2 regions of the Lysinibacillus sp. RC46 genome follow, and region 2 is predicted to be linked to the other one. Evidence: riboswitches for the same ligand, from Rfam matches in the RefSeq annotation. Region 2 holds a riboswitch; the other holds the start of a gene.
The links. Region 2 has a riboswitch for preQ1 ahead of queC (7-cyano-7-deazaguanine synthase QueC). Riboswitches for the same ligand answer to the same signal wherever they lie in the genome.
Positions count from the first base shown of each region.

Region 1: another riboswitch for preQ1. It lies ahead of ABH966_RS23890 (QueT transporter family protein); the one in region 2 lies ahead of queC (7-cyano-7-deazaguanine synthase QueC).

Region 1 covers NZ_JBGCCF010000039.1:26,925-37,093, forward strand. The annotation lists gene ABH966_RS23870 (FtsX-like permease family protein) at 1-1,889, opposite strand, end outside; gene ABH966_RS23875 (ABC transporter ATP-binding protein) at 1,907-2,599, opposite strand; gene ABH966_RS23880 (hypothetical protein) at 2,841-3,086, shown strand; gene ABH966_RS23885 (DUF1259 domain-containing protein) at 3,159-3,554, shown strand; PreQ1 riboswitch class I at 3,858-3,902, shown strand; gene ABH966_RS23890 (QueT transporter family protein) at 3,909-4,391, shown strand; T-box leader at 4,485-4,685, shown strand; gene trpB (tryptophan synthase subunit beta) at 4,746-5,909, shown strand; gene ABH966_RS23900 (long-chain fatty acid--CoA ligase) at 5,953-7,578, opposite strand; gene ABH966_RS23905 (serine hydrolase domain-containing protein) at 7,878-8,870, shown strand; gene ABH966_RS23910 (L-threonine 3-dehydrogenase) at 9,185-10,138, opposite strand.
Region 2 covers NZ_JBGCCF010000025.1:5,099-15,267, reverse strand. The annotation lists gene speE (polyamine aminopropyltransferase) at 1-591, shown strand, start outside; gene ABH966_RS19760 (leucine-rich repeat domain-containing protein) at 905-2,779, shown strand; PreQ1 riboswitch class I at 2,978-3,024, shown strand; gene queC (7-cyano-7-deazaguanine synthase QueC) at 3,282-3,941, shown strand; gene queD (6-carboxytetrahydropterin synthase QueD) at 3,945-4,418, shown strand; gene queE (7-carboxy-7-deazaguanine synthase QueE) at 4,411-5,139, shown strand; gene ABH966_RS19740 (hypothetical protein) at 5,851-6,354, shown strand; gene bioW (6-carboxyhexanoate--CoA ligase) at 6,335-7,066, shown strand; gene bioF (8-amino-7-oxononanoate synthase) at 7,070-8,239, shown strand; gene ABH966_RS19725 (transglutaminase family protein) at 8,399-9,253, opposite strand; gene ABH966_RS19720 (alpha-E domain-containing protein) at 9,315-10,169, opposite strand, start outside.

The DNA.
Region 1 (10,169 bases), on a different contig from region 2:
CGATTAGAGGAAATAATGATTTTCATTACAATACTAATCGTTAAAATACTTAAAGCTAAGCCAATTGAGATAAATAGAAAGGATAGCGCGAAATACGTACCTTTTTGCTGAGAACTTGCGTATAATACGTCTTCAAGTTTTGAAACAAACATATGCTGCTTCCTGTCAAACTCTACATTGTCTTCAGTAAATACACCATTATATTCTTCTTTTTTTAAAAGGCCCGCCGTGATTGCAACATTGATATTACTATAAACTACTTCCCCATACACTGATTGCTCAATAGCTGTTATAGGTAGCTGATAAGCAACATTATTTATATAAATTTTCACCGTGTCACCAATAGTCAAATCATATTTTTTGCGCATCCAATCATTCACAACAATGCCTTCCTGTTTAGAAATATCTATAGTTTCCTGGTTCTGTATACTATAGAGTTTATAAAGAGAAAGACTACTAGATAATGCCATAAACTGGCCATTATTTAATACCCCACCATTCGGAAATTCTATTTTACAATCTTCTGAAAAATAAGGTGTTTCCGAGTCTGAAAAATTCATGTCCCTCGCGTCAATAAATCGAACGTTACTTTTATATTCGGAACCTTTAAATGTTAATGAGGATACCTTATCAGACATTGTTTGCAAAGAAAAAGCAATCTGCAAATTAGCGCTAGCCATGAAACCTGTGAGCAAGGCTAAAAAGACTAATAGAATATTATTTAATACGATTGCTTTAAAGGCCACTTTTTTAAAAGGACCAGTTAGCCCTATTCGCTTAACAAGAAAATTCAATTTTGCTGACTCTGCCTTATGAATCATTTCCAATGGCGGTTTACGTAAGGTAAATACGGCAACCCCAAAAGCCATTACAGAAAAGATCAGAGCGGGGATTGCTGTAAACATTATGAATTGTACAGGATCAAAATTTTGTGTAACATTCGGCACGAGAAATGTAGCATTAATCCGATTAATAAACAAAGGACTAACTACATAGGAAACTAAATATCCTACAACGGTGCCTATAAACACGAAAGGTCCTATTAGGAAATATCTTTTAGCAATTTGTATTCTAGAGTAGCCAAGTGCTTTTAAAACACCCATAGTTGGTTTTGTCTCAGTTATATTTTGAAGAACAGTAGTAATAAGCAAAACCATTACAGTTAAACCGAAGAAACTTAAGGCGCTAATTAGACAGATTTTAAACATTTTTTCTTTTGCGATTAATGTAGAAAGTACTTGCGGATTATCTTCTTTACTCACCACGGACTTTACATGTGAATCCAATAGCATTTTTTCTAGAAAGATTTGTTTCTGTTCCTCAGACTCACTTTCCAAAAATCGGCCCGAATAACTTGTTTTCTCCTGTTCACCCCAACTTGTGTAAGCTTCCTCACTACATAGTATTAATGCTTGAGTAGCAGGTTTGTAGCTAACACCATTATCAGCTACCAATGGTGAAATTGCGTCCGGTAAAGTAAAAATCCCACTAATTGAATAAGTTATATTGCCAATAGTAACTGTATCTCCTAATGCTAATTTATTCTCCTGTGAAAAATTTTTATCTATTGCAATTTCAGTTACTTTTTTTGGCGCCAAGCCTTTCAAGTATATTGGAATATCAATGTTTCGAGTATTTTGCATAATACGATATACATTTTTTTCATCATAAATGACTTTATATGTTACAGGATCATACGTAAAAGAATACTTATTTGAAAGGTCCGTAATTTCCTCTCCCTGTAGAATAAGTGTAAAGTCCTGCTGATTTTGATGTTCTAGTGCCCTCTTGATGGAGTTTGTACCTTGAAGATAGAAAACAAGTAATGTACAAATAAACACTGCACAGGCAACAACTAGTACAAGCGGATACTGTTTTTTAAATGTCATCAAATGTACTCCCCTTCTCACCATGTAATTTCTTCAACATCTAGTGGGTTAGTATTGCTAGTTACTTCTACTATTTTCCCGCTAGTCATTTTAATAACCTTTGTTGCAATTTGAGCAATACTAACATTGTGCGTTACCATAATAATTGTAAATTTCAATTGTTTTTGAAGCTGCTTCAAATAAGTTAAGATTTGTTTGCTCGTTTCTTCGTCTAATGCTCCAGTTGGTTCATCACAAAACAAAAAATCCGGTTTTTTCGCTAAAGCACGTGCAATAGACACTCGTTGTTGTTGCCCCCCTGAAAGTTCATAAGGAAGGCGTTTTTCTAATCCATGAAGTCCTACACCATCCATTATTTCAGTAATATTTTTGTTCCCTTTTAAGTCAGCACCCATTTTAATGTTAGATTCTACATTTAAAAATGGCAGTAAATAATATGCTTGAAAAATAAAAGCTGTTTTATCACGTCTAAACAACGTAAGATCTTTCTGATTTAATCCACAAATCTCGTAGTCATCGCAAGTAACGCTTCCTGAATCTGGTTGCTCTAAACCAGAAATTACATTAAGGAGCGTAGATTTACCCGATCCAGAAGGGCCAAGAATGACAACGAATTCCCCATCACCAATTGACAATGAAACTGAATTTAATGCATAAAGCAATTCACGACCATTTTGATAACTTTTAACCAAATTTTCTACTCTTAACATGTTAGACCTCCAAACATTTCGTTTATTAATTAATTAATCAATTAATAAATAAACGATATTATTGATTAATTAATTTGTCAATAACCAAAATGCTCCGTTCAATCATGCATAGTAAAAAGCCCCATCTGGTTAGATGCGACTTAATTTTTCTACAGACACTATTCCTTTTCAGTCTCCTTTTTTACATTTAATGCATATGATGCAAATGAGACTAGTGCTGTTTTCAAAAAGGAGGATTACCATGAACAATGAAGATATCGATTTAAATCAACCTTCTGAAAAGCAAAATGCAAATATAGGAGATATTGACACAATCATTTCTGATCTTTGTGACAGTCTATTCGCATTTGCTCTAGATTTTGCCTTAAATGCCTTGGAATATACAAAAGATTTAGATGGAGAATTAGAATATTCGGATGAATTCAAAAAACAACTAGACGATATAATTTTTGAAATAGGAGAAATTAAAAATGTTTTAGATGAATAATTTCAATCAGAGACCTCTACTACTTTCGCTCCAAGGCATCCTCATTAAATTAAAAAAAGCAGAGGTGTCTAAATGCAAAGCTTTCAAGATATGTGTACAAAATTTGCTCAGATTGCCAACGGAAAAGCTTCAACGGAACATGGTGTATGCTCAGTAAAACTTAATCGAAATCTTAATGTTATGATTCAAGGTCGCCCAAGTCGTAGTGCACTTCATGCTGGGATAACATTCGAATCACTTGATATATATGGAAATGCACTTAACTTAGGTGAAGTTGTAGTACTTCAAGAGGAATTACCTCCATTTGTTAAGGTACTTGCAGAAAATAATTTGATTATAAGTGCTGTTCATAATCACTGGATCTATTCAGACCCAGTTATTTTATACGTTCACTTTCAATCAATAGAGCCCCCATTAATCTTTGCCCAAAAATTTGCCCAAGCATTTAGTGTTTTAAAAAACTACTGATAACTACACTTGTTAAAAGAACTGCTTAGAACAGTTCTTTTTAATTTAACTGGATAAATCACTCATTTTTTATTTTTCACAGTTGCTTCTCATCTATAGACCAATTTCATTCCAACTGTAAAGAAGCAAGTGTACAAGCCCCCTTCTTATGTATTCAAAATTCGAATCCGGTCAAACACACACCTATCTAACTAATGAGCAACGAACAAGAGCTAAATATTACCTTTAGCACTATGAATTTCTGCGTTTTTTTTACTCATCGCTATTTACAAGTAAGCTTGAACATTGATATGATTGCATTTGCTTCACGTGGTTCGTAACCATCCCACGTAAAAAAACTAAGGAGAAATGAATATGAAAATAAAATTTTTAGCAACGAGCGGCATTATTGCAGCTCTCTACATTGCTGTTACATTATTAGTCGGATCATTTGGCTTTACAGAGGTGCAGTTCCGTCTATCCGAAATGTTTAACCATTTGGTTGCCTTTAACCCTCGTTTTGCCGTTGGGATTATTATTGGTGTATTTATCTCCAACATATTTTCACCACTCGGTATCTACGATTTAATTTTTGGTGTCGCCCATTCGATGATTACCCTTGGGTTGTTCATTCTTATTTGTAAATTTGTCAAAAATATTTGGGCACGTTTAGTCATCAATACATTTTTATTTACATGTACTATGTTTATCATTGCATTTGAATTGAACTTAGCATTAGAACTACCATTCTTCTGGACATGGTTAACTGTTGCTGCAGGTGAATTTGTTGTCTTAGCGGTCGGTGCACCGATTATGTATACATTGAATAAACGCTTAAACTTCAAAAATTTAATTTAATTTAAAAGACGGATCTTATTAGATTCGTTTTTTTATTTTCTTGGCACCAAGATATCTTGACACTATTCCGAAAATACTTTACAATTCATTTCAATAAATGCTAAGAAAAAGAATAGTAGCAAGCGGTCGTACTTAAAGAGAGCTGATGGTTGGTGCAAATCAGTAGTACATACTTGTGAATGGGCTTTGGAGCAGCCTCATCAAAAGTGAGGACGAATTTACTCCCCGTTATCGGAGTACGAAAGCGCGCAATTTTTGCGAATGAAGGTGGCACCACGGTTACTCGTCCTTTTTACAGAAGGATTGTAGTGACTTTTTTTTATGGAAAAATTAGATAAGAGGAGTCGAGAGAAGATGAGTATAGTAGTAGAGAAAAAAGGATATTTCGGTGAATTTGGCGGTAGCTTTGTTCCTGATGAGCTTCAAAGTGTATTAAATATTTTAGATGGAAACTTCCAAAAATATAAAGACGATGAAGACTTTAATAAAGAGCTAGATTATTATTTCCATGAATATGTTGGGCGCAAATCTCCACTTTATTTTGCTGAAAATTTAACAAAACAATTAGGTGGCGCAAAAATTTTTTTAAAGCGTGAAGATCTTAACCATACAGGTTCACATAAAATTAATAACGTTCTTGGACAGATTTTATTGGCAAAGCGCATGGGTGCTAATCGTGTGATCGCCGAAACAGGTGCAGGTCAGCATGGTGTAGCAACAGCAACTGCTTGTGCAATGTTCGGGATGGATTGCACAATTTATATGGGCTTAGAAGATACCAAGCGCCAAGCATTAAACGTCTTCCGTATGGAGCTACTTGGTGCCAAGGTAGTAGCCGTTGATAAAGGTCAGGGGCGACTAAAGGATGCAGTGGATGCAGCATTTGCTGATTTAGTTGAAAACTACGAGACGACTTTCTATTTACTAGGTTCTGCTGTTGGACCTCACCCATTCCCTTCAATGGTCAAGCATTTCCAATCAGTCATTAGCCGTGAAAGTCGTGAACAAATTTTAGAAAAAGAAGGAAAGCTACCAGCAGCAGTACTTGCTTGCGTCGGTGGGGGTAGTAATGCGATCGGTGCCTTTGCAGAATATATTGCAGATGAAAATGTTCGCCTTATCGGCATTGAACCAGATAAAGCAGCAACATTAAATGAAGGAACACCGGGTGAATTACACGGCTTCAAATGTTTGGTACTGCAAGATGCAGAGGGCAATCCGCTACCAACCTATTCGATTGCCGCTGGACTAGATTATCCTGGAGCTGGTCCAGAGCACAGCTATTTAAAAACAACTGGTCGTGGAGAATATGTAACAGTGACGAATGAAGAAGTGCTTGAAGCATTCCAAGTGCTGTCAAAGGTTGAAGGAATTATTCCTGCACTTGAAAGCTCCCACGCAGTTGCTCATGCACTAAAACTTGCGCCAACACTATCTCCGGAAGAGAGCATTATTATCAATATTTCCGGGCGTGGAGACAAAGACGTGGAACAAGTATTCCAAATGTTAAGTAGATAACAAAATGAAAGAGCGACTTCCTTTATGGAAATCGCTCTTTTAACTATACGAATGAAGCTAATTTCGGATAAATTTCTGCCACATTATCTCGAAGCTTGGCTTTCAGAAACTTTCCAACTGATGTTTTTGGAATTTCATCTAAAAATACCACATCATCTGGTACCCACCATTTTGCAAATTGACTTTCTAAAAATGCCAGAAGCTCCTCTTCACTTGCTGACATTCCTTCCTTCAATACTACACAAGCTAGCGGGCGTTCTTGCCATTTAACATGCGGAATTGCAATAACTGCTGCCTCCAAAACTGCATCATGGGTCATTAACGCATTTTCTAAATCCACCGAGGAGATCCACTCCCCACCCGATTTAATTAAATCCTTAGTACGATCCGTTATTTTGATAAAGCCATCCTCTGTTCGTACCGCAATGTCCCCTGTATATAGCCAGCCACCTCGATACGCATCATTTGTACGTTCATCACGATAGTACTCGTGTGAAATCCATGGACCTCGAAGACGTAACTCACCCATTGTCTCTCCGTCCCATGGCACTTCTCCATGGTCATTAATAATACTCGATTCAATACCGGCCATCGTCATTCCTTGCATTGCTCGCGATTCAATACGCTTTTCAATTGGCCATTCATCCATCCAAGACATATAATTTGATAATGCTACAATCGGCGTTGTTTCAGTCATTCCATACACGACGATATATGGAATTCCATACTGCTCTTCAAATGTACGAATAAGTCGAGTAGGTGAAGCAGAGCCACCGCAACAAATAGCTCGTAGCGAACTTATATCTCGCTCACGCTTCTCTTGTTCCTGTAACGCGCCAATCCAAATTGTCGGCACTCCAGCTGTTAATGTAATCTTCTCCTGCTCCACTAAATCCAAAATGATTGCCGATGTGAATTGTGGACCAGGCAATACTTGTGTAGCACCCACATTGACACTTGCAAACGGTAAGCCCCATGCATTTGCATGAAACATTGGCACAATCGGCATCACGACGTCACGTTCAGAAATGCCCATTGAATCAGACATACTGAGCATCATACTATGTAGCACTAAACCTCGATGTGAATAAACAACCCCTTTTGGATTTCCTGTTGTAGCACTTGTATAGCACATACCAGCAGGCTCCTCTTCCCCGATATCTTCTGGGAACTCATAGTTTTCATCTGCTGCTGCTAATAAATCCTCATACGATAATGCATTCGGTAATGTCGTTTCTGGCAAAGTATCCTCATCCGTCATAATAATATAATGTTTCACTGTCTTAAGCTCAGGCGCAATGTTTTCAATAATTGGTAGCAAATCCACATCAATCATTAAAATCTCATCTTCTGCATGATTAATAATATAAATTAAATGCTCTTCTGATAAACGAATATTCACCATGTGTAAAATAGCGCCAGAACACGGTACCGCAAAATAAGCCTCTAAGTGGCGATGCTGGTTCCAGGCAAAGGAGCCAATTTTCATTCCTCTTGTCATCCCCAGCTTTGTAAGCGCATCTGCTAAGCGACGTGTCCTTTTCGCCCATTCTCCATATGTTAAACGGTGAATCTTTTGTGGGCTCGTCCGTGAAATAATAGTCTTTCTAGCAAAATAGCTTTCTGCTCGTTTAAAAAAGTTTGTTAATACTAACGGCGTCTGCATCATATAAACCATCCATCCCTTCGTCTTGTGAACTCCCTTTGTATAACCTTTGTGAAATATTAACAGCTAATTTAATTGAATACTATTAATATTTTGAATATGATTATAGTAGAAAATTATAAATTAAGCTATATATTCCAATAATTTTCTTTTTATTGTTAACTTTTTCTAAAATAACTCATTCACATACGTGGGGTTGATTTCGGTTCCGGCTGGGCCTTTCCTGGAGCGTTGGAGGGAATAATGAATAAAATTAACACTTGCATACATCAATATAAGTTTACTTAAAGGAGAGAGTAATGATGGGGTTTGACGAATGTATTAACGAAGATTTTAGTGGGGTCATATCAGTCACTCAAAATGGTAAAAATGTATACCGTAAAGCCTTTGGATACGCAGATTTACCAAATAAAGTATCAAACGAGATTGATACGAAGTTTGCAACAGCCTCAGCAGGAAAAGTATTTGTTGCCATAGCCATTTTGCAATTGATTGAACAAAGTCGATTATCTTTTGATAGTTGTATTGGGGACATCTTGAATTTTGATTTAAAGAATATTGATCCTCATATCACCATCAGGCAGTTGCTTAATCATACATCGGGAATACCCGACTATTTTGATGAGTCTGTCATGAAAGATTATGACGAACTATGGATAGATTACCCCAATTATAAAATTCGCACATCATCGGATATCATTCCATTATTTATACATAAGCCGATGATGTATCCTACAGGAGATAGATTTCAATACAATAATACAGGATTTGTTGTTCTTGGTCTTATTGTTGAGGCCATTACTGGCTCTTCATTTGATGTATATCTTAATGAACATGTTTTTATTCCTTGCGGTATGTTGAATACGGGGTATTATGAACTGGACAGATTGCCTGCTCAATGTGCGAACGGATATGTATATGATGACAGCAGGCAAGAGTTTTATACCAATATTTACAGTGTTGACGTAAAAGGAACAGGAGCAGGAGGAGCATTTACTACTGTAATCGATATTGAAAAGTTCTGGGCCAGTCTGATAAAGGGTCAATTGATATCGAAGGAAATGTTAAAAGAAATGTTAACTCCTCAAGTGAAAGAAGAATGCTATGGGTATGGGATTTGGCTGGATAAAAAAGAAGAAGGCATGTTTGATTACCACTTTGAAGGCTGCGACCCTGGTATAAGTTTTTATAGTTCATACGACAAACAACAAGATTTACTTATCACATTGGTAAGCAATTTTGGGTGTAACGTATGGAAAGTTTTCAGAGATATCAAAGGTTTGATCAAACGGTAAATACAACTATATTTTAACCCCGCCCTAAATTTAGGACGGGGTTATGCTTGTTTTAGGTTTTTAAAAATAAATAACTTTATTGTCTTTTACACAACGTAACGGCAACAAAAGGTTTTATCTGTGCGATAGCGCAACATGAGGTTGGTTGGTCATCTGTGACGCTAATCCCAAGGTTCGCCCAGCCTTCATATCCAATCAACTTATATACACGGTATACGTTTAGCAAGTGTCATTCCAATTTTAAGTGATTGCCCGTCAAAATAAAAAAAGACGAAGAAAACTAAATTCTTCGTCCGATTTTTAGGATTATTTGTTTATGAACAAGCTTTTGTTTGTAGCTTGATTTTTAATTTTTCTAGCATATCAACTGTCATTTTTGCTAGATCATACTGTGCTTTAAAGCCCCATTCTTTTTGTGCCGCTTCTATATTTAAAGAATTAGGCCAGCTATCTGCTATCGCTTGACGTACTGGATCTACATGATAATCCATACGGAAATGTGGCAAATGCTTTTTAATTTCCGCCGCAATCTCAGATGGCTCGAAGCTCATTGCAGTGATATTAAAGGCATTGCGATGAATTAGTTTGCTACTATCGGCTTCCATTACATCTACAATAGCTTGCAATGCATCTGGCATGTACATCATGTCCATGTACGTACCTTCTTGAATATAAGATGTATACTTCCCTTGCTTAATCGCTTCGTAGAAGATCTCTACTGCATAGTCTGTCGTACCACCTCCTGGAGGAGTTACGTATGAAATTAACCCTGGGAAGCGTACACCACGAGTATCTACGCCAAAACGATCGAAATAATAATCACATAATAGCTCACCAGCAACTTTATTTACCCCATACATTGTTGTTGGACGCTGTAATGTATCCTGTGGCGTGTTATCCTTCGGTGTCGACGGACCGAACGCGCCTATTGAACTCGGCGTAAAAAATTGCAAATTTAACTCACGTGAAACCTCTAACGCATTCATTAAACCACCCATATTTAAATTCCACGCTAGTAACGGATTTTTTTCTGCTGTTGCTGATAATAACGCCGCTAAATGCATCATCGTATCTGCACCAAAATCCTTCGCTAAATCATGCATTCTTTGTCCATCCGTCACGTCCAATACTTCAAACGGGCCCTTAGAATGCTCAAGCTTCCGGATATCTGTCGCTAATACATTGTCCTCTCCATAAATACTACGAAGTTTTTCTACAAGCTCAGAACCTATTTGACCTAGTGCTCCTGTAACCATTATCTTTTTCATTTCTCCAAACCTCCACCTGTGAACAATTGTA
Region 2 (10,169 bases):
GCTCGTGAAGTACTACGTTACTCATCAGTAGAAAAAGTAGTAATGGTTGAAATCGATGAGTTAGTATTCCGTTTAAGCCAAAAATACCTTCCGATTACAGCTGCTGGTGTTGAAGAAGATCCACGTATGGAAATGATTTTCGATGATGGCTTAGCTTACGTTCAAAACGCAGCTGATCAATCATTCGATTTAATATTAGTAGATTCTACTGATCCAATTTCAGTCGGTGAAGGTTTATTTACAACAGCTTTCTATAAAGAATGTTATCGTGTATTAAACGAAAAAGGAATTCTAATTAACCAACACGAATCACCATATTTCGCGGAGTATGCAGAAAACATGCGTAAAGCACATAAAAAAATTAAAGGTATTTTCCCAATCGCAAGCGTATATCAATTCCATATGCCAACATATCCATCGGGACACTGGCTATTCGGATTTGCTTCAAAAGCGTTACATCCAATTAAAGATGTTCAAGTAGATGCTTGGGACAAATTCGCTCTAAAAACGAACTATTACAATACAGATTTACACGTTGGTGCATTCGCCCTTCCTACATTTGTAAAAGAAGCGCTTGATCGTGATGAATAAACTTCAAAACTCTTACGACAGAGGATTATAGGGACTTTGTGGAGCTTGTTGCGAAGGAAGTAGAGACTTCGTTAAATTTATATTTGAGTTCCGTATAATAACCTCACTTATCCTCCGTATCACAAGTAATAGTAAATCAGAAGTTTAAACTTATTGTATAAAAGAGTGAATACACACAAAAAAGTCGCCTCATAGGTGGCTTTTTTTTTTGTAGGTCTAAAGGTGTGAAATAATTGGTGTTTAATAGAAATATTGACAATTATTTTTCAGGCAACTAAGCTTAATAAAAATAGAGCTGCAGAGGGGATTGCCAGTGGAATTCATTAAATTAAATTGTCCGAATTGTAATGGGAAAATTGAATATAGAGAGGGACAATCATTCAAATGTCCTTTTTGTGAAACTGAAATAATGTTGAAAGAAAATAAAGTTTATTATGTTGATCAGACGATTAATAATTATTATGGTACAACTTCTGCGAATAAAGCTACACGTCCAAAACCGAATTTAAAAGCGCTTTTAATAATACCGATTGTCATCCTTTGTATATTCCTTGGCTATTTTCTTTTGAGCGGCAATCAAACAGAATATGGTAACCATAAGGACCTAGCTGTTCGGAAAATGCCTGAAAGCGAAGTTCTTTTATTCTTTTTAAAAGATATTTTTAATAAAGGTGAAGCAATGCCAACTAAAGAAGAAATCGCAAGTATCCGTTATTTAAAAATATACTATTCTGAAGATCAATGGCATTTTGATTACAGTCTTGACGATCCGTTTACAAATAAGCAAGCCAAAATTTCTAACTATATTATTATGGATAAGTTATTAAATACACAAAAAATCGAACAAAAAGATTTTGAAGCCTTTACTGGTCTGACGGTATTGAATTTGATGGGTGATTATGAAATATCACAAAGTGAAAATGTAAGCTTCCGACATCTGGAAGGTTTAAAAAGCTATACAGGTAGCTTTAATGAATCATTTAGTAAAATTGCTGAATATTTCAGCGATAAGTCTAATGTTGTAGAGCTCTCTATCCAAATCCGAAGTAATGATGAACTTGCTTTATTATTAGAGTTTCCTAATCTTCAATCACTTGAAATTTCGTATCACACCGAGACGGTTACAGACTTCGCTCTTCTGAATAAACTGCCATTAAAATCATTGTCTTTAAGATCTGCCAATGATTTGAAGTGGTTGTCTTCATTAACTGATTTAGAGTCGTTAGCAATAGATTTGAGTGAAGCGACAGATTTTAGCTCGTTCTATTCACTGAATCAATTACAAGAATTGAAACTAACAGCGGTGAAAAATTTAAAAACGCTTGATTTTATACAAAACATGCCTAACTTGCAATCGCTTGATCTTGAAAATATGGATATTACGAATGTAGAACACCTTAGAAATAAGTCTTCATTGACAAAGTTGCGTTTAGCTTCTCTTTATAAATTAGAATTGTATGATATTGTGAACAGCCTGACTTCACTGACCGATTTATCGATAACTGGTTATAGTGGCCAAATAGCATCGATTGTAGCACCCCATTTAAAAAAAGCCGAATTAAAAAGTTCTTTCTTATCCAAGTTAGAGGCACCTGCTTTAAAAGATTTAACTGTTGAGATAAGTGGGGGACAGTCGTATTTGAATGGAGCAGAATTACTGAAATATCCACAGCTAGAACAACTTACAGCAATGGAGTCTGGCGATTTTACAGGCATTCGTTCTTTAAATCGTTTGCCAAATCTGCAAACCATAAATTTAAATGAAACATCTTTTTATGAAGAGACGAGTGAATTATTCAATTTACAGCATGTAAAAACGTTAAATTGTAATGAGTGTAAGTTTCAAATTAATAGTCAAAATTCATTTAACAACAACATACTGGAACATTTAACTTTGAATAATGTATCCTTCCGAATAGGTAATGGTGACTGGGTGCATGAAGTTGATAAGGTTATGCCTTACTTTGCTGGCTTTTCAGCTCTGCGTTCATTCACAATACAAGATAGTTCACTACAATCGTTAAGTTTTATGGGGAATTGGCAACAAATTGAGGTGCTTCATTTGGAAAATAACGCTATTTCAAATGTAGAGCCATTAGTGAATTTGCCTAATTTGAAAAAGCTATATATTTTAGGAAATCAGGTGCAAAATAAATCTGTTCTAGACAATGGAATAGTGATTTATTGAGGCAATATGACTATTTAAATCCTCACTTAGCCTAATCAAGGTGAACCGTATCGTGTTTAGTGTACTGCTAAAACATAGAGCAGTATAACAGTGGTTATTCCAGAGAAGCATTTATGGGGAAGATTTTTTTATAAAAATCCATTTGACGTTTTATACTATTTTTTGTATTATATTGAAGAAAAGAATGCCCGGACTAGAACGGGAGAGGTTCATAGCAAATACCCTCTATAAAAAACTATGGAAACATGACAATATGCCATGTCCATATCGGACGTGGCTTTTTTTATGTTTTTACTTATGTTTTAATAGAATGATTGGTGATGCCTCTCTTGAAAAGTGTTGGGAAACATTTTACAAGGGGGTTTTTTTATGTCTGGCCGAAGCCGTTAAGAAAGATTGAAGTATTTAACTTATTAAGGCACACAATATTCGTTAAAAAACTAAGAAGAAAACAGCACTTTTTCTTAGAGTACTGTTTTTCGATATAAGGGAGTTTTTATAGATGAAGCAGGAAAAGGCAATTGTTGTATTTAGTGGAGGTCAGGACAGTACAACCTGTTTGTTTTGGGCAAAAGAACGTTTTGAAGAGGTAGAGGCAGTAACTTTTGATTATGGTCAAAGGCATCATCTTGAAATTGAATGTGCGAAGAAGATAGCAGAGGATCTCGGTGTTAAGCATCACATTCTTGATATGTCACTCCTGAATCAGCTTGCTCCGAATGCGTTGACACGACAAGACATAAAGGTGGAAGACGGAGAAAATGGTGAGCTTCCATCGACTTTTGTACCTGGTCGAAATCTTCTCTTTCTTTCATTTGCGGGCGTTTTAGCGAGCCAAGTAGGAGCTAAGCATATTGTAACTGGCGTTTGTGAAACGGATTTTAGCGGATATCCGGATTGCCGAGATGTTTTTATTAAATCTTTGAATGTAACATTAAATTTATCGATGGATAATTCCTTTGTGATTGATACACCGTTGATGTGGCTGAATAAGGCACAGACATGGGAGCTTGCTGATCAGCTTGGGGCACTTGATTTTGTACGGGAAAGAACGTTGACTTGCTATAACGGTGTAATAGCAGATGGCTGTGGTGAATGCCCAGCATGTAAACTGCGAAAAAAAGGGCTTAATGAGTATTTGAATTACAGGAAGGAGTCTTAAAACATGTCAGATTTTAAAATCGTCGATAAGCTCCAAAAGATAGATGAAGATATTCAAAGAAATCAATTGATCTATCATGCAAAGCGTGTTCTCATAAGCAAAGAATTTACCTTCGATGCTGCTCATCATTTACATAATTATGAGGGGAAATGCAAAAACCTACACGGTCATACGTATCGTGTAATATTAGGACTGAGTGGATACACAGATGATCGCGGTTTGGTGATTGATTTCGGCGATATAAAAGCAATATGGAAACAAAAAATAGAGATTCATTTGGATCACCGCTATTTAAATGAAACGCTTCCGCCCATGAATACGACGGCAGAGAACATTGTTGTTTGGATTTACGAAAAGTTGGCTCAGGCTTTACTTGATGAACAAAGGTATAACGGTGCGCGTGTAGAGTTTATCAGGCTATACGAAACTCCGACAAGCTATGCAGAAGCGAGACGGGAGTGGATGGAAGTTGAGTAAGGTACCTGTTATCGAAATTTTTGGACCGACGATTCAAGGTGAGGGAATGGTCGTTGGCCAGAAGACAATGTTTGTGAGAACTGCCGGCTGTGATTATTCCTGTTCTTGGTGTGATTCATCGTTTACATGGGATGGCAGCGGAAAGCATCTTATAGTCCAAATGACAGCGGAAGAGATTTGGTCTGAGTTGAAACGTCTTGGAGGCAATGGTTTTTCATTTGTCACGATTTCAGGCGGCAATCCTGCACTCTATCAAAATTTGGAAGAACTCATTGCCATTTTAAAAGAAAACGACATAAAGGTCGGAGTGGAAACACAGGGAAGCAGGTGGCAAAAATGGATGTATGAGATTGATGAACTGACAATCTCGCCAAAGCCACCTAGTTCTGGAATGACCACAGACTATTCGGTGCTCACTGATATCTTTGAAAAGCTAAAAAAACGAAACAGTAATCATCATATATCCCTCAAAGTAGTCGTTTTTAATCAAGAGGATTACGATTATGCTAAACAAATTCACCATCGATATCCAACGATTCCTTTTTATCTCCAAGTCGGTAATGATGATCTCACGACGACTGACAATTCACGATTAATACTACATTTATTAGATAAATATCATGCGCTGATTGATAGAGTGATTAAGGATGAGGAATTCAGAGATGTCAAAGTACTGCCACAGTTGCATGCCCTTGTTTGGGGGAATAAAAGAGGTGTATAGATAGTGTGCCATTACAAGAATAGGCGTCTGCTGTTAACCTTCGAATCGAAAGGGAAAAGATCAGAACTGGTCTAGGTGTGTATAAATGTCAAAATAACAATGTACATTTTTGCTATTCTAAGCATGTACCCATTCGCTGATCAACTACTTTTCTATACAAGTGCGTGAATAGTTACAACTTGACACGCTGCCTCTACTCGCATGATTCGATAGCCTAGAACCCAGCTATATCAAGGGCTGGCTAACCGGTCAAGTCTATCATGCTCGCCACTTCCTGTAACAAAGGAAATCAAAAATGTACTTGGTTAAACAAGCATTTTTGTACATATTTATTTAACGTTTATAGGTGTGAAAGTATAGGCTAATTGGGCCTATACTTTTTTTGCGCACCCAGCATGGATGGAATCTATAGAATACATACCTGAACCGTGAAGACAGAAGTAGTAACTAGCCAAGTGCAAGGGTGCTCGTGGCGATGCGGAATCTGAAAAAAGCATGTGGCCATTCTCTAGCCTGAGGAACACGAACTTCATTTTTTGAAACCTACTAATAAACAAAACTGTATTTTTCACAAATAATAAAAAATCCTACCATTTTATCTACTTTCCAATCTATTTTTGTGTTAACTTATTATTAATCAAGGTTAACTCAATTTGAGGGGAATAGGAGGAAATGACATCAAGTATTTCAAAAGTAAGATGGAGGAATAAAATGATCCGAAAGTTTTCTACATATGATCTTGCCCAGATTTCATTGCTAGCTTGTCTTATTATCGTTACAGGCATGTTTAAAATTCCAACAGGTTTTCCTGGGTCTGAATTTCAATTATCAGCACCTATTGCAGTTGCGATTGCTGCGGTATTTGGATTTAAGCGATATTTTCTAGCAGGAATCATTGCAAGTTTAATCTTATTTTTATTAGGTATACACTCAACCTTAAATGTGGAGATCTCCTTAATTTTTCGATTGACTGTAGGCTTACTTATTGTTTTATTTGGGACTTCCATTCCGGTACTTGTTTTGGCAGGCCCCATTGGAACAACGATTGCTAGATTTGGTTTGGCTTTTACGTTAGGGACTCCATTTTTACCGTTATTAGTTTTGGCTATTCCAGGCATGGTAATCACAGCTGTTAGTGTTTATCCCATAACGAAGTTGTTACAAACAATTAATAGGAAAGTAGCAGGTAATAATCATGTTAAAAACGTGTTATAGCATACGAATGCGTGCGGCTGAAAGAAGTCCTGAACTAGGGGAAAAGCATATATCTGGTGGTGAACGGATAGGGAGTAAATCTCAGATAGAGCCCATTGTAAAACAGCTATTGAATAAAGCAAGTAATCATTCACGTGGAGATGCTGACTTTATTCAAATTACCGTTGAAAAAATAGCGCATGATCAGATACAGTATTTGCCACCCTTAGAAATTACGACAGTTGAGGCGGTTTCAATCGAAAAGGCCCATAGTGAAGCAAGAAAGATACTAACATCTTTAGGTGTTTCGGAACATGCACTAAATGTTGCTTTTCATCAACTTGCTAGTAATCAAAACCTCCGTGGGGCAATCATCCTAAATAGTAAAACCGGCTTACGGCTTGACGGTCGGGGGCAAAAGGGTGTGCGTGTATCACGAATCGATTGGCAAGACACTAATGAGGAGCTTAATGAGCGTGTCCGTGAAGCATTGGCTTTGGCGACGAAAGTGGCGAATTCTCCGTTTACAATTGCAGAATTATGTTGGTCTGATGATCCAGATTACGTGACTGGATATGTAAGTAATCGTGCCATTGGTTATGTCAGAATTACACCGTTAAAAAGAGAAGGTTGTGAGAGTGGAGGGCGTATTTATTTTGTGTCAGATGAAGTTGAACTAGAATCTTTTATAGACTATTTAGAAAGCGTACCGGTTCTCATTAAGGGGGATTGAAAAATGGATCATTGGTTTCAGCGGGAACTACAATTAATAGAAGAGAAAGGGTTGACAAGGAAGTTACGTTCGTTTTCAAATGGAAATGAGAGCGAGATCATCATGAATGGTAAGAAATTCTTGCTTTTTTCATCTAATAACTATTTAGGTCTTGCAACTGATTTCCGATTGAGAAAGAAAGCATCTGAAGGTATTAGTACATACGGTACAGGAGCTGGTGGTTCGAGATTAACAACCGGAAATTTCGTCATTCATGAACAGCTTGAATCTGAAATTGCAGATTTTAAAAAAACGGAAGCCGCTATTGTTTTCAGCAGTGGTTATTTAGCGAACATTGGTGTGATTTCGAGTGTGATGAAGGCAGGGGATATGATATTTTCTGATGCCTGGAATCATGCGAGTATTATAGATGGTTGTCGACTTAGTCAAGCAAAAACAATTGTTTATGAACATGCGGATATGGTGGATTTAGAGCATAAATTGAGGCATTCACGTGGAGATGGAAAGAAGTTAATTGTGACGGATGGCATCTTTAGTATGGATGGTGATATTGCTCCACTTCCCGAAATCGTTGCGTTAGCAAAGAAATACAATGCTTACATAATGATTGATGATGCGCATGTGACAGGTGTCTTAGGAAGTGATGGTCGTGGTACTGCTGATTATTTTGGATTGAAAGATGACATTGATTTTACAGTAGGCACGTTGAGTAAAGCGATTGGTGCAGAAGGTGGTTTTGTGGCGACGTCGTCAATTGCAAAAAACTATTTACTGAATAACGCTAGATCATTTATTTTCCAAACGGGTTTATCTCCAAGTGCGATTGAAGCAGCGCGAGAAGGGATTGCTATTATTCAAAATGAGCCCGAACGCAGGGAACGATTGTTGAAAAATGCTAAGTATTTACGTTTGAAATTGGAGGAATCCGGTTTTGTAGTTACGGAAGGGGAAACACCAATTCTATCTCTTCTTATTGGTGATGCCCATGAAGCTATGCAATTTTCTGAGAAACTTCTGGATGAAGGTGTCTTTATTCCGGCGATTCGACCACCAACTGTGCCAAAAGGGTCAAGCCGGTTGCGGATTACAGTGATGGCTACACATACAATGGAGCAGCTCAATACAGTCATAAATAAAATTGAAAAAATAGGAAAAGAAATGGGTATTGTATAATCCTTATATGATCAAGAACGATACCGAGAGTAATTCTTTTGATATATTGAAAGTTTAATGACTCAAAATTGAAGATTTAAATCTGAAAACAATAGATCTTAATAAACCCCTGATTCTTCTAATTTGCGTAGAAAAATCAGGGGTTTAATTTATACCATTTTACAAATGATTCAATGCTTTGACGCTCACTTTGACTGTTAAATCATGCTTTCCACCTGAATAAACACCTTCAACTGGGCTTATATCCGAATAATCACGGCCAATGCATAAAATAATGTGATTTTCTAATACTTCTACATTATTAGTTGGATCAAGACCAATCCAGCCGATCCCTGGGATCATAACTTCTACCCAAGCGTGGGTTGCAATATCACCGACCAAGGCAGAGTTTTCATCGACGTATAAATAGCCGCTCACATAGCGTGCTGGAATTTCTTTAGCTCTTAGTACTGCAAGCATGACATGTGTGAAATCCTGACAAACGCCTCGCTTAAGGGAAAAGGCTTCGCTTGCAGTTGTCGTAACATTGGTTGCACCAGGAACGTATTCAAAAGTAGAGTATAAATATTGCATTAAATTTAATGAAAATAGTACAGGATTTTCAGCATGACCAATGGCATGATAAACTTCCTCTAACTGATTTTCTGTCATATACGTAAAATGTGTAAACTTTAAATAGGGCAAATAATGTTCATAAAACAGTTTCGAGTGAAAAATGGTCTGCATTTCTGGTGAATATTGAATGCGATGAATAAATGGTGCACGTTGAATGCTGACAATAGAGGTCGATTGAATTTCTAGCTCTTGATGCTGCTCAGGTATATAAAATGTGCCAACCGTATTGCCCCATATATCTGTATGCTCACGAGTTAAAGATGAAGGAGTGATGGCAATTCGATAGGATAATAAGCGCTGACGCTCATCACCCCTTGGCTTTAAGCGGATTGTATTTAAGCTTTGATCGACTTCAGACTCATATTGAAAAATATTAGTATGTTGAATTTCAAATTTCATTGTGTCCGCTTCCTTTAGATTACTGACTTGCTTGTTGAAAGGGAGCTGTGGATGATTCCTTTCAAAGTTGTACGCTGGGTTCATATAAATGATAAATTGTTGCAAATGTATTGCCAAAATCAATACATTGACACAATCTTTCCTCCATTAACAAAATAGTTTCCTCTAAGGTAATATTCCATAAATCTACATTCATCACAGCAAATATTAAACTCTTTAATGGAGTATGAAGCTCTAAAAATCTTGCTGAAAGAGGATCGTTTTCTAAACAAATAAATGCTTCTTCTAATTTTTCTAAGCAAAACATCACTGAACGTGGAAAATGCTTATCCTGTAATAAATATTGAATAACATTAAGTAAATTGGTTTGTCGATGCTTGCTCAAATAAGATTCCGTCGCCTCCGATAAATCGAGTAAAAACGATCCGTCCGCTTCTATTAAAGAGATGGCTACTTCCTTATGTTGCTCCAGTATAATTAAAGCCATACGAATCGTCTTTTCTACACGTTCTAACCATTTCCCAACTTGCATGAAATAAAAGGGTAAATCTCGATCCATCGAGCCTTCGATAAGCCCCGTTACCGTCAAAGAAGTTTTTCGAACATTTTGTAAAAAAGTGTTAAGAACAATTAGTGGGATTGGTCTTTCGCGTTTCATCATTTCTTGCTGTAATGATAAATAAAAAGCATTTTGCAATTCCCAAAGCTCAATGGGTATGCTATCTCGCGTTACACGTGCGTTTTCTCGAACCGCACGTAAAGTAGCATGGAGGGCGTTCCAGTTATTATTAGAAAAGAGTAGATATTCGATAAGTGGATTGACTCGAATCGACTCATAAAAGGACAAATATTCTTCCTTCGAAGCACAAATATTTAACACCGCTTCCCAATGATCGATGTATTCATTTTCTTTGCC